DNA from 4 places in the Salinimonas sediminis genome. Region 2 is predicted to be linked to each of the others. Evidence: predicted binding sites of a transcription regulator. Region 2 holds the regulator's gene; each other region holds the start of a gene.

Evidence for each region. Region 2 encodes sigma-54, which starts transcription at its own class of promoters, with help from an activator protein. Its sites were predicted from a motif close to GTTGGCACGNNNNTNGNNT; they were not measured.
Region 1: the regulator sigma-54 is predicted to act here: its motif matches at 1,109-1,127, upstream of D0Y50_RS05825 (EF-hand domain-containing protein).
Region 3: the regulator sigma-54 is predicted to act here: its motif matches at 1,169-1,187, upstream of hmpA (NO-inducible flavohemoprotein).
Region 4: the regulator sigma-54 is predicted to act here: its motif matches at 1,372-1,390, upstream of D0Y50_RS11240 (exopolysaccharide biosynthesis protein).

What each region holds. Positions count from the first base shown of each region.
Region 1 is NZ_CP031769.1:1,301,512-1,303,717, forward strand. Features, by position in the region: gene D0Y50_RS05820 (putative bifunctional diguanylate cyclase/phosphodiesterase) at 1-1,014, shown strand, start outside; gene D0Y50_RS05825 (EF-hand domain-containing protein) at 1,195-1,458, shown strand; gene D0Y50_RS05830 (sensor histidine kinase) at 1,564-2,206, shown strand, end outside.
Region 2 is NZ_CP031769.1:716,246-718,451, forward strand. Features, by position in the region: gene ptsN (PTS IIA-like nitrogen regulatory protein PtsN) at 1-28, opposite strand, end outside; gene hpf (ribosome hibernation promoting factor) at 38-325, opposite strand; gene D0Y50_RS03235 (RNA polymerase factor sigma-54) at 357-1,835, opposite strand; gene lptB (LPS export ABC transporter ATP-binding protein) at 1,913-2,206, opposite strand, start outside.
Region 3 is NZ_CP031769.1:900,771-902,976, reverse strand. Features, by position in the region: gene norR (nitric oxide reductase transcriptional regulator NorR) at 1-1,033, opposite strand, end outside; gene hmpA (NO-inducible flavohemoprotein) at 1,231-2,206, shown strand, end outside.
Region 4 is NZ_CP031769.1:2,509,700-2,511,905, reverse strand. Features, by position in the region: gene D0Y50_RS20050 (nucleotidyltransferase family protein) at 167-481, shown strand; gene D0Y50_RS11240 (exopolysaccharide biosynthesis protein) at 668-1,246, opposite strand; gene D0Y50_RS11235 (tetratricopeptide repeat-containing diguanylate cyclase) at 1,551-2,206, shown strand, end outside.

The sequences.
Region 1 (2,206 bases), 590 kb from region 2:
GACCGGGTGATTGCCGCGTTTTTAGAACCTTTCCACTTTCGTGGCCTGGCGCTTACTGTGGGCGTCAGTATCGGTATTGCTAAAGCGTCCGATGCGCATTTTGAATTGAGCCAGTTAATGAGTAATGCTGATCTGGCAATGTACCGCTCAAAAGCCAGGGGGCGTGGCACCTCTACGATTTTTACCAACGAGATGGTGGAGTCGCACAAGCGAAAGCTTTCTATTGCCAACAGTATTGACCAGGCACTGGCGAACAATGAGTTTACGCTGTATTACCAACCGAAGGTCGCGCGTGATGGCGAATTGGTCGGCTTTGAAGCATTAATGCGGTGGCAGCATCCTGATTTTGGCTTGGTTATGCCCGGTGAATTTATCCCCATTGCAGAACAAAGCGGTAAAATTTCCAGCCTTACGCGGTGGGCCATTGAACGGGCTTGTATTGATTTACCATTACTTCAATCGGTTTTCTTCAATAAATTCAGAGTGGCGATTAATTTGTCCGGCCATGATTTACGTCATTCGGGTATGTTCGATCTCATCCACCAAATTTTTACCCAGCAGCAGGTTAACCCTGAGTATATTGAATTTGAAGTGACGGAGTCGGCGTATCTGGAAAACTTCGCGTTTGCTAATAAATTTTTCAGGCGGCTAAGCAACATGGGCTGTGCTATTTCCCTGGACGATTTTGGCACTGGTTATTCGTCGTTAAGTTACCTTACGCAGATTACTATCGACACACTGAAAATTGACCGACAGTTTGTCCGTGAACTGAATACTTCACACCGCAGTCGACTGGTAACCGGTTCAATCATTGATTTAGCTAAGCGCTTGTCTTTAACCGTATGTGCTGAAGGCATAGAAGAGCTAAGTCAGTGGGATTACCTGTTAAATCATGGCTGCGATCACGTTCAGGGTTATTTGTTCAGCCAACCTTTACCATTAGAAGATGTGGCGTTACTGCCTGCCCGATTCGAATTCGGGCCAGACCATGTCAGCCGTTTATCAGGTCAGTAAGTTCCACCCACTTGCTGTCTTTTTTGTGCAACACTTCTGTTACATGTGTATCTCGCTTTATCGCTAAGTAGCTAATAAATAAGTGCTAAACCGAATTGGCACAGTTTTAGCTAATTCGATATTAAGACACTAAGTTGTTAGTGCCAATTTTCAGCTCTCAGGCTGAACCAGGAGAACACCATGAAACGCGTCGAAAAAGTATTTCTTATTTTACTGACTCTTATCGCCGTGCAGTCTGTGGCGGTGGTAAATGCCAATGCAGCTGAAGCCACTATCGCTCGTTTAGACGTCGATCAGGATGGGCAGGTTTCACTTAAAGAGGCAGTAAGTGACACTGAACTCTTGCGCCGCTTTGGTCGTCTGGATGATAATAAGGACGGCAAACTCAGCGAGCAGGAACTTTCTGCCGACGAGCTTGTTGTCAAGGCGACCGCTAAATCATAAAAGCCGATAGGTATAAGATGCGATAATGAGCTGTATGTCTCTGACTTGCTAGCAGTTTAGGGGTGTGCCATTCTGATTGACCGTTTTTCTTTCAGTGAGCAAGCAGTGCGACTCGGTTCCTTAAGACAATTGACCCTAGCCAGTTTCGTACTGGCCCTTGTACCTCTTATTGCGTTGTTGTGGCAAAGCCAGAACGATTTAGCAAAAGTGGGCAAGATGACGCACGTAGAGACCCGCTACGTGGTCGATGTAGTGGGCCTGATGCAACAGCTCGATGGTGCAGCTATCGATCTGGAGCGGGCTCTTCGCCAATATGCCATTATCCGTAATGAAACGGTTGCCACATTAACTGATAACGCAATCATTCAGTTTATTGAAGCGCTTCGCCAGCTCTGCGATACGCTGCCCGATAGTGCTACCTGCGACACCATTAAAAAAGATATCACGCAGTTAAAAACCTTCCGTAATATTGATGATACCTTGCTGCTTAACGCTTACCTTAATTCGCTAAGTAATAATGTGGCATTGATGAGAAAAGATGTCGATATTGCTATTCAGCAACGACTGGAAGTACAAAAAGAAGATTTAAATGCCATGCAGGCCAAGCAGGCCTGGTCAACAGCCATGCTGGTAAGTGTGTCGCTGTTATTGATTTTGCTCGGCAGCCAGCTAATTGTGAATCCGGTCAAGAAACTTAAGCAGATAATCCGTATACTGGCGCAAGAACAGGGCGAATTGCCACCATTGT
Region 2 (2,206 bases):
CCAGGCTTACAATGGCTTGTATATCCATATTAACTGACTAATGCTTTTTCAGCTTTTCCTTGTGCTTGATAACTTGCCTGTCCAGTTTATCTACCATGCTATCAATGGCCGCATACATATCAGTATTCTCTGCCGAAGCAAAAACCTCCGCCCCACTAAGGTGAACCGTAGCTTCAGCTTTCTGTGCCAGTTTCTCGACATTTAAAATGACATGAACATTAGAAATATGGTCAAAATGACGCTCTAATTTGCTGAATTTTGTATCGACATAAGTACGCAAAGAGTCAGTGATCTCAATATGATGACCAGTAAGATTGATTTGCATAGTTCGTCTTCCTTATTGTGAGCAAGCCCTACTAAATCAGGCTTTTGCGTTGGTTCGACGGTGGGATCGATAACGATTCCCGATATTTTGCTATTGTTCGCCGGGCAACTTTTATACCTTGCTCGGCCAACAACTGAGCAATTTTGCTATCGCTAAGTGGTTTGCTAGGTTTCTCGGCAGCCACCAGCTTCTTAATTAGTGCACGTATGGCGGTAGAGGAGCACTCACCACCAGATTCTGTCGCCACGTGGCTTGAAAAGAAATATTTCAATTCAAAAATACCGCGCGGTGTATGCATATATTTCTGGGTAGTTACCCGGGAAATTGTCGACTCATGCATATCTACCATTTCTGCGACATCGTTTAAAACCATTGGTTTCATCATTTCCGGGCCATGTTCAAAAAAGCCCATTTGTTGCTGCACTATGCAGTTGGCTACCTTAAGCAGCGTATCATTTCGTGACTCAAGGCTTTTAATAAACCATTTTGCTTCTTGCATGTGCGAGCGAATAAATTGTGAGTCGCTACTGTTTCTGGCGCGGCGGCTCATCGCAGCATATTGCTGGTTTACGCTAAGCTTTGGCAAACTGTCAGGGTTGAGCTCAACTGCCCATCGTCCATTGCGCTTAGTAACTGATACGTCCGGAATCACGTATTCGGGTTCTTTTGTAATTAATGCACTACCTGGACGAGGGTTTAGCGTCTGCAACAACCGCATTGCTTCACGCAGTTCATCTTCTTTCAGCTTCGTTTTGCGCATTAAGGTACGATAATCTTTGCTGCCCAATAAGTCTGAATAATCCTGTAACAGCATTTTGGCTTCTTCCAGCCAAGGCGTGTCGATAGCGAACTGGCGTAGCTGAACCAGCAAACACTCTTGCGGGCTGCGCGATCCCGAACCAAGTGGGTCGAATAATTGAATACGTTTCAACACACATTCAACTTCATCTTCTTCGATAACTTCTTCGGCGTCTTCGCTATTCACACTTTGCAGAATATCTTCTACCGATACGGTTAAATAGCCTGACTCGTCGATCGAGTCAATAATCGCCATCGCGATGGCGCGGTCGGTATCCGAAAAGTGCGTTAAACGCATTTGCCAGAGCAGATGGTCCTGAATATTCTCGGTGGTTTCGCCCTGAAAAATTTGATCTTCGTCACTGCCCGGGCCGGGGGCAGGGGCTGAGGACGCTGAATAATACTCATCCCAGGTACTGTCGATAGGCAACTCGTCGGGTAAATCATTTTTCTCCATCGCTTCGCCCGAGTCCATGTTGTCGCTGGTGCTGGCAGTGGCTTCTACATTGTCGTTGTCATTATCGATATTATTTTTTTCGGTAATATCGTTATCACTGCTTTCATCTACCTCTAACAAGGGGTTTGAATCCAGGGCTTCCTGAATTTCCTGCTGAAGATCAAGAGTCGACAGCTGCAATAGCTTAATAGCCTGCTGCAACTGCGGGGTCATGGTTAACTGTTGACTAAATTTTAGTTGTAAAGATGGTTTCATCTACGTCTTATTTTAAACTCGGGTACGCGTGTACTTAAGCGGTGAACCACAGGTATGACAATGTCACTCATACCTTACTATAGCTTGAATTGCTCACCTAGGTATACATCACGTACTTTCTGGTTGCTTAATACTTGCTCCGCACTACCTTGGGCGATGAGCTCTCCGTGACTTACGATGTAGGCTTCTTCACATACATCCAGGGTTTCCCGTACGTTATGGTCTGTAATGAGGATCCCTATGCCTCTGTCGCGCAGATGCTGGATGATTTTCTTTATATCATTTACCGATATTGGGTCAACACCGGCAAATGGCTCATCCAACAAAATAAACTGCGGATTAGCCGCTAATGCCCGGGCAATCTCTACCCG
Region 3 (2,206 bases), 180 kb from region 2:
TTTGAACTTCATGCCCTAACTCTCTATTCGTAGCAGCAATAATTCTAACGTCCACTTTTCGACTCTTATCCTGACCGACGACCTGAATTTCCTGATTCTGTATTGCTCTCAGCAATGTACCCTGAATTTCAAGCGGAAGCTCTCCAATTTCGTCCAGAAATAATGTTCCGCCATCAGCAAGTAAGAACTTACCATCGCGGTCGTTTGCGGCACTGGTAAACGCACCTTTCACGTGGCCGAAGAGTTCACTTTCTATCAGATGAACAGGAATAGCAGCGCAATTTACATATACGAGCGTTTTATTCCGCCGGTTTGATTGATAATGTAGCTCACGGGCAACAAGTTCTTTGCCCACACCAGTTTCACCTTGCACCAAAATTGTGAGGTCGGACGAAGCTGCCAGTCGAATGGTCTGCTTTAATTTTTTTGTCGCAACACTATTTCCTATTATTTCTTCACCCTGATGATGCTCAGAGCTATTCTCATTCATTGCCCGTAATACATGCTGAGTATGAGTCTTCTGTTTATTTAACTCTCTGATATATAAAGCAGCATATAAAAGCCGGGCTGCCAGCCTGGACAGTGTGTCAACTGAAGCGGCATCAAGCGCATCATACTCATTAGGCTCCAGGCTATCGAGAGTAAGTACACCTAGCAACGTTTCATCTTTATATAAAGGAATTCCCATACAGGAATGTACGTTCATATTATGGTTATGACTTGCAATCATTCCATCATAGGGGTCTGGTAACGGCGAATCAGCTGAAAAGCGAGTGACCGCCCTCGTGCTACAGATTGCTTTTAAACGTGGATGTTGCTCTGGAATAAACCGTCGCCCCATGACGTCATCGGACAACCCTCTCTGCGCAACGGGAACAAGTGTCTCGTGTCGAAAAATCAATAGTGCTACAGCATCTGCTTTAATAGTTGCACAAACGGCAGAAATCAAACTTTCATAAAAACAATTCATCGAAACTGCGGCGGACAGATCAAGGGCAAAGTTAACCAAACTAAATTGAGATATTTTACTCATGAGACCATTTTGTATTGACACGAAGTATAGGTCATTATGACACAAACGATCCTAATTAGCCCATTAAGTGATGAGTCATTTTGACACATAGCTTAAAGAGTTATTCGTAACACATTGATACTAAGTGAAATAAAATTTGGCACACGAGTCGCATTACTCATAGCTACCAAATACTTAACGTCATTAAAGGTATGTTAATGCTTACTCAAACTCATATAGATACTGTCAAAGCGACCATTCCACTACTTGCTTCGGGAGGAACCGCAATTACCGAACATTTTTACGCCCGAATGTTCTTACATAATCCTGAGCTTAAAAATATATTTAACATGACGCATCAGAAAACAGGTCGTCAGCCAGCGGCTCTATTTAATGCGATAGCTGCATACGCTGCCAACATAGATCAGTTAGAGCTACTGACAGATGCCGTTATGCGTATTGCACACAAGCATACCAGTTTTAATATCCAGCCTGAACAGTACGCAATAGTGGGACATCATCTGATTGAGACATTGAGAGAATTGGCTCCGGACGCGTTTACTCCTGATGTTGAAGAGGCATGGACAGCTGCATATGGTCAATTAGCAGACATTTTCATTAAAGTTGAAAGTGAATTGTATCAACAAAGAGCTGCTGTAAAAGGAGGCTGGTCTGGCTTCAGAGCCTTTTCTGTCGTCTCAAAAGAGACCGAATCCGAACTCGTAACCAGTTTTACCTTAATGCCCGTCGATGGCGGTAGTGTTATCGATTATAAACCGGGCCAGTATTTAGGAATAAAGGTGCATCCTCATGGTAGTGAGCATGATGAAATAAGGCAGTATTCACTATCAACTGCCGCGAATGGAAAATCCTATCGCATTAGTGTTAAACGGGAAGGCCTGGGTGAAATGTGTGGTGTAATGTCTAATTATCTTCATTTAAAAATAAATGTTGGCGATGAAGTCTTGGTCATGCCCCCTGCCGGGGACTTTTATCTAAAACAACTTGATACTCCGGTTATATTGATTTCTGCAGGTGTGGGTCTGACGCCTATGCAAGCGATGTTAGATTCTTTAGTAAAAGAGAACTTCGCACATCCGGTGACCTATCTTCACGCATGTAAAAATCGAAATCAGCATTCTTTCAAAGGACATGTTGAGAGTGTTAAGAATACTCTGAACCTGCAGTCGCACA
Region 4 (2,206 bases), 1.8 Mb from region 2:
CCTGGATGTGACAAGGAGATGACGGTGATATCGAAAGTTGGCCGACTGGCGGGTTTATTTCACTACGCAATAGAACCAGGCACTTAGTGGGGAGCAGTGCATATGCTACGTTTGCGAAGCGTCGTCAATTTACCGTTACCGGACTGGTATATTGGGGGCTGGTTTTGTGGGTAACTTTATACGGGATGCCTTGCCCCAATCGATATGCTCAGCCACCGCTGTTGAATGTTGTTACCGGTGTATTTTTGCTCAAACCCGGCCTACACGGGGTTATGAAGTCTTGCTGGAAAACCGATTGAGGGCGGCGTTAATTCAGGTTGACTGGCAAGTCACCAACCAGGCGAGGGTGCATACTCCGCATCAGCGAGCACTCTACGTCAGTACCTGTAAGGCGATAAGCTATTGGGTAGAAGCGGCAACGGGTGCGAAGGTTGGCCTCAGTGCACAGGGCGGATATCGGTGTGCGCGCCTCGTGGGCTAGCTAGTAACTGGCCGGGAAGGGGTAGACACACCCCGTTATATACCGCCTACCATGTTGACCTACACCGGGTTACCACAAAAAACTGGGCGAAGGTTTGGCCGCGGTTAGCTATTGCATAAACGCCCACGCCCAGGTTGAACGCTATTGTAGATAGGACGGCGGAGGTTGGCTTAGGCTTTTTTCGTGTTATACCATTGTGACAACTTGGTACAACAAAAAGCCAGTACAGGATTGGGCAATAAGGCCAATGGCAATCACCACACCATCGCGGTAGGTAATACCTATAGCGGTCAGCGCAATCGCCCCAGCGGGGAGTGCGGCCGCAAACGGCATAAGCTCCAGGGGTATCATACATAGTGCTACGATACCGCTAAACGCAGCGATTATGCTGCGCATAGGTTGCTCCGCTAGTTGCGTAAAACGGGATCTAAATAACGATTCCATGCGTTTAATATAAGGCCGGGATTTATTTGCGGCTTTCTGTAGTTTATCGTGGTCAATAGCCCGTTCTCTTAGCGCTTTAGGCAACCACGGGTGGTTTCGGCCTGCGGCCAGTTGAATACATACTAAAAACAAGGTGATACCGCAAATGGAAGGCACACCGGGGATAGCGCCAGTGGGGAGTAAGGCGATTAAAGATGGAATCATCAATAACGGGCCAAAGCCACGTTCTTTAAATGTTGAAACCACGTCTTCTACCGTTACCGTGCGTTCGGTATCTTCAACCAGCTTGTCCAGAAAGCCCGTTATTGTACTGTTTGTCATACTTACAGCTCCATGCTGAACAATGTGTAGATTACATACACGTAATGAACGGGATTGGTTTTTAATTGTCTTGATTATTGTTAGGCGAGAATTGTGTGGTTTTAAGGCGCTGTATCGGGTGCCATTTTCGCTAGGTGTGCGAACCTTGAATTACGCACAACATTGACTACGCTTTTTACTAAGCCCTTTTTTCTTTTTTCATCCGGCCGGCCACGCCCGCCTTTTATTAGATGAACCTAATGTTTATGTAGCATTTATTGCTATAGTTAATCATTAGCAACACCACGGGGCCTGATTTTTGGCTATGCTTAGCATCAAAAGCAATAATGGATATTTTGCCGGCGCCAATGCTGGCATGGTGTGTCGCTACAACAAAGTTTCACTTTGGCTTGGCCTGTGGCTACTCAGCCTGGCCGCATTCGCCAGTACACCGCATTCTGCGGTGCACGCTTATTACGCTTCTTCCTCTCACGATCCCTTGATTCAGCAAGTGTTACAGGTGAGTAATAACCCGCAGTTTGGTATTGATGAGCTGACCACGGCCATAGCACAGGCCGACGATGCGCAGCAGCAGGCGGAACTATTGTACTTGCTAACGATTGGCCATATTCAGTTAGCCAATATTGATGACGCCCAGATCGCACTGCAGCGCGCCCAAAAGCTGGTAAACCAGCAACGCTCCCCCTTGCTTTACCATCGTCTTTTGCTGGCGCAAACTCAGTTGCTGGAAAAGCAAGGACGGCCCGAAGCGGGGTTGCCGCTTGCCGCCAGGGTGGCAGAATGGGCGCGCCTGCATCGTGCAGAACAGCTATACAGTGATGCGCTTATCACCAGTGGTCTGCTGGAGATGCGCCTGTTCTATTATGATAAATCGTTGACCTGGTTAATTCAGGCCTATGAACATGCCAGCCGTACAGCAAGCCAGATTAACCCCGCGCTTATTGCCGAACATATTGCCAC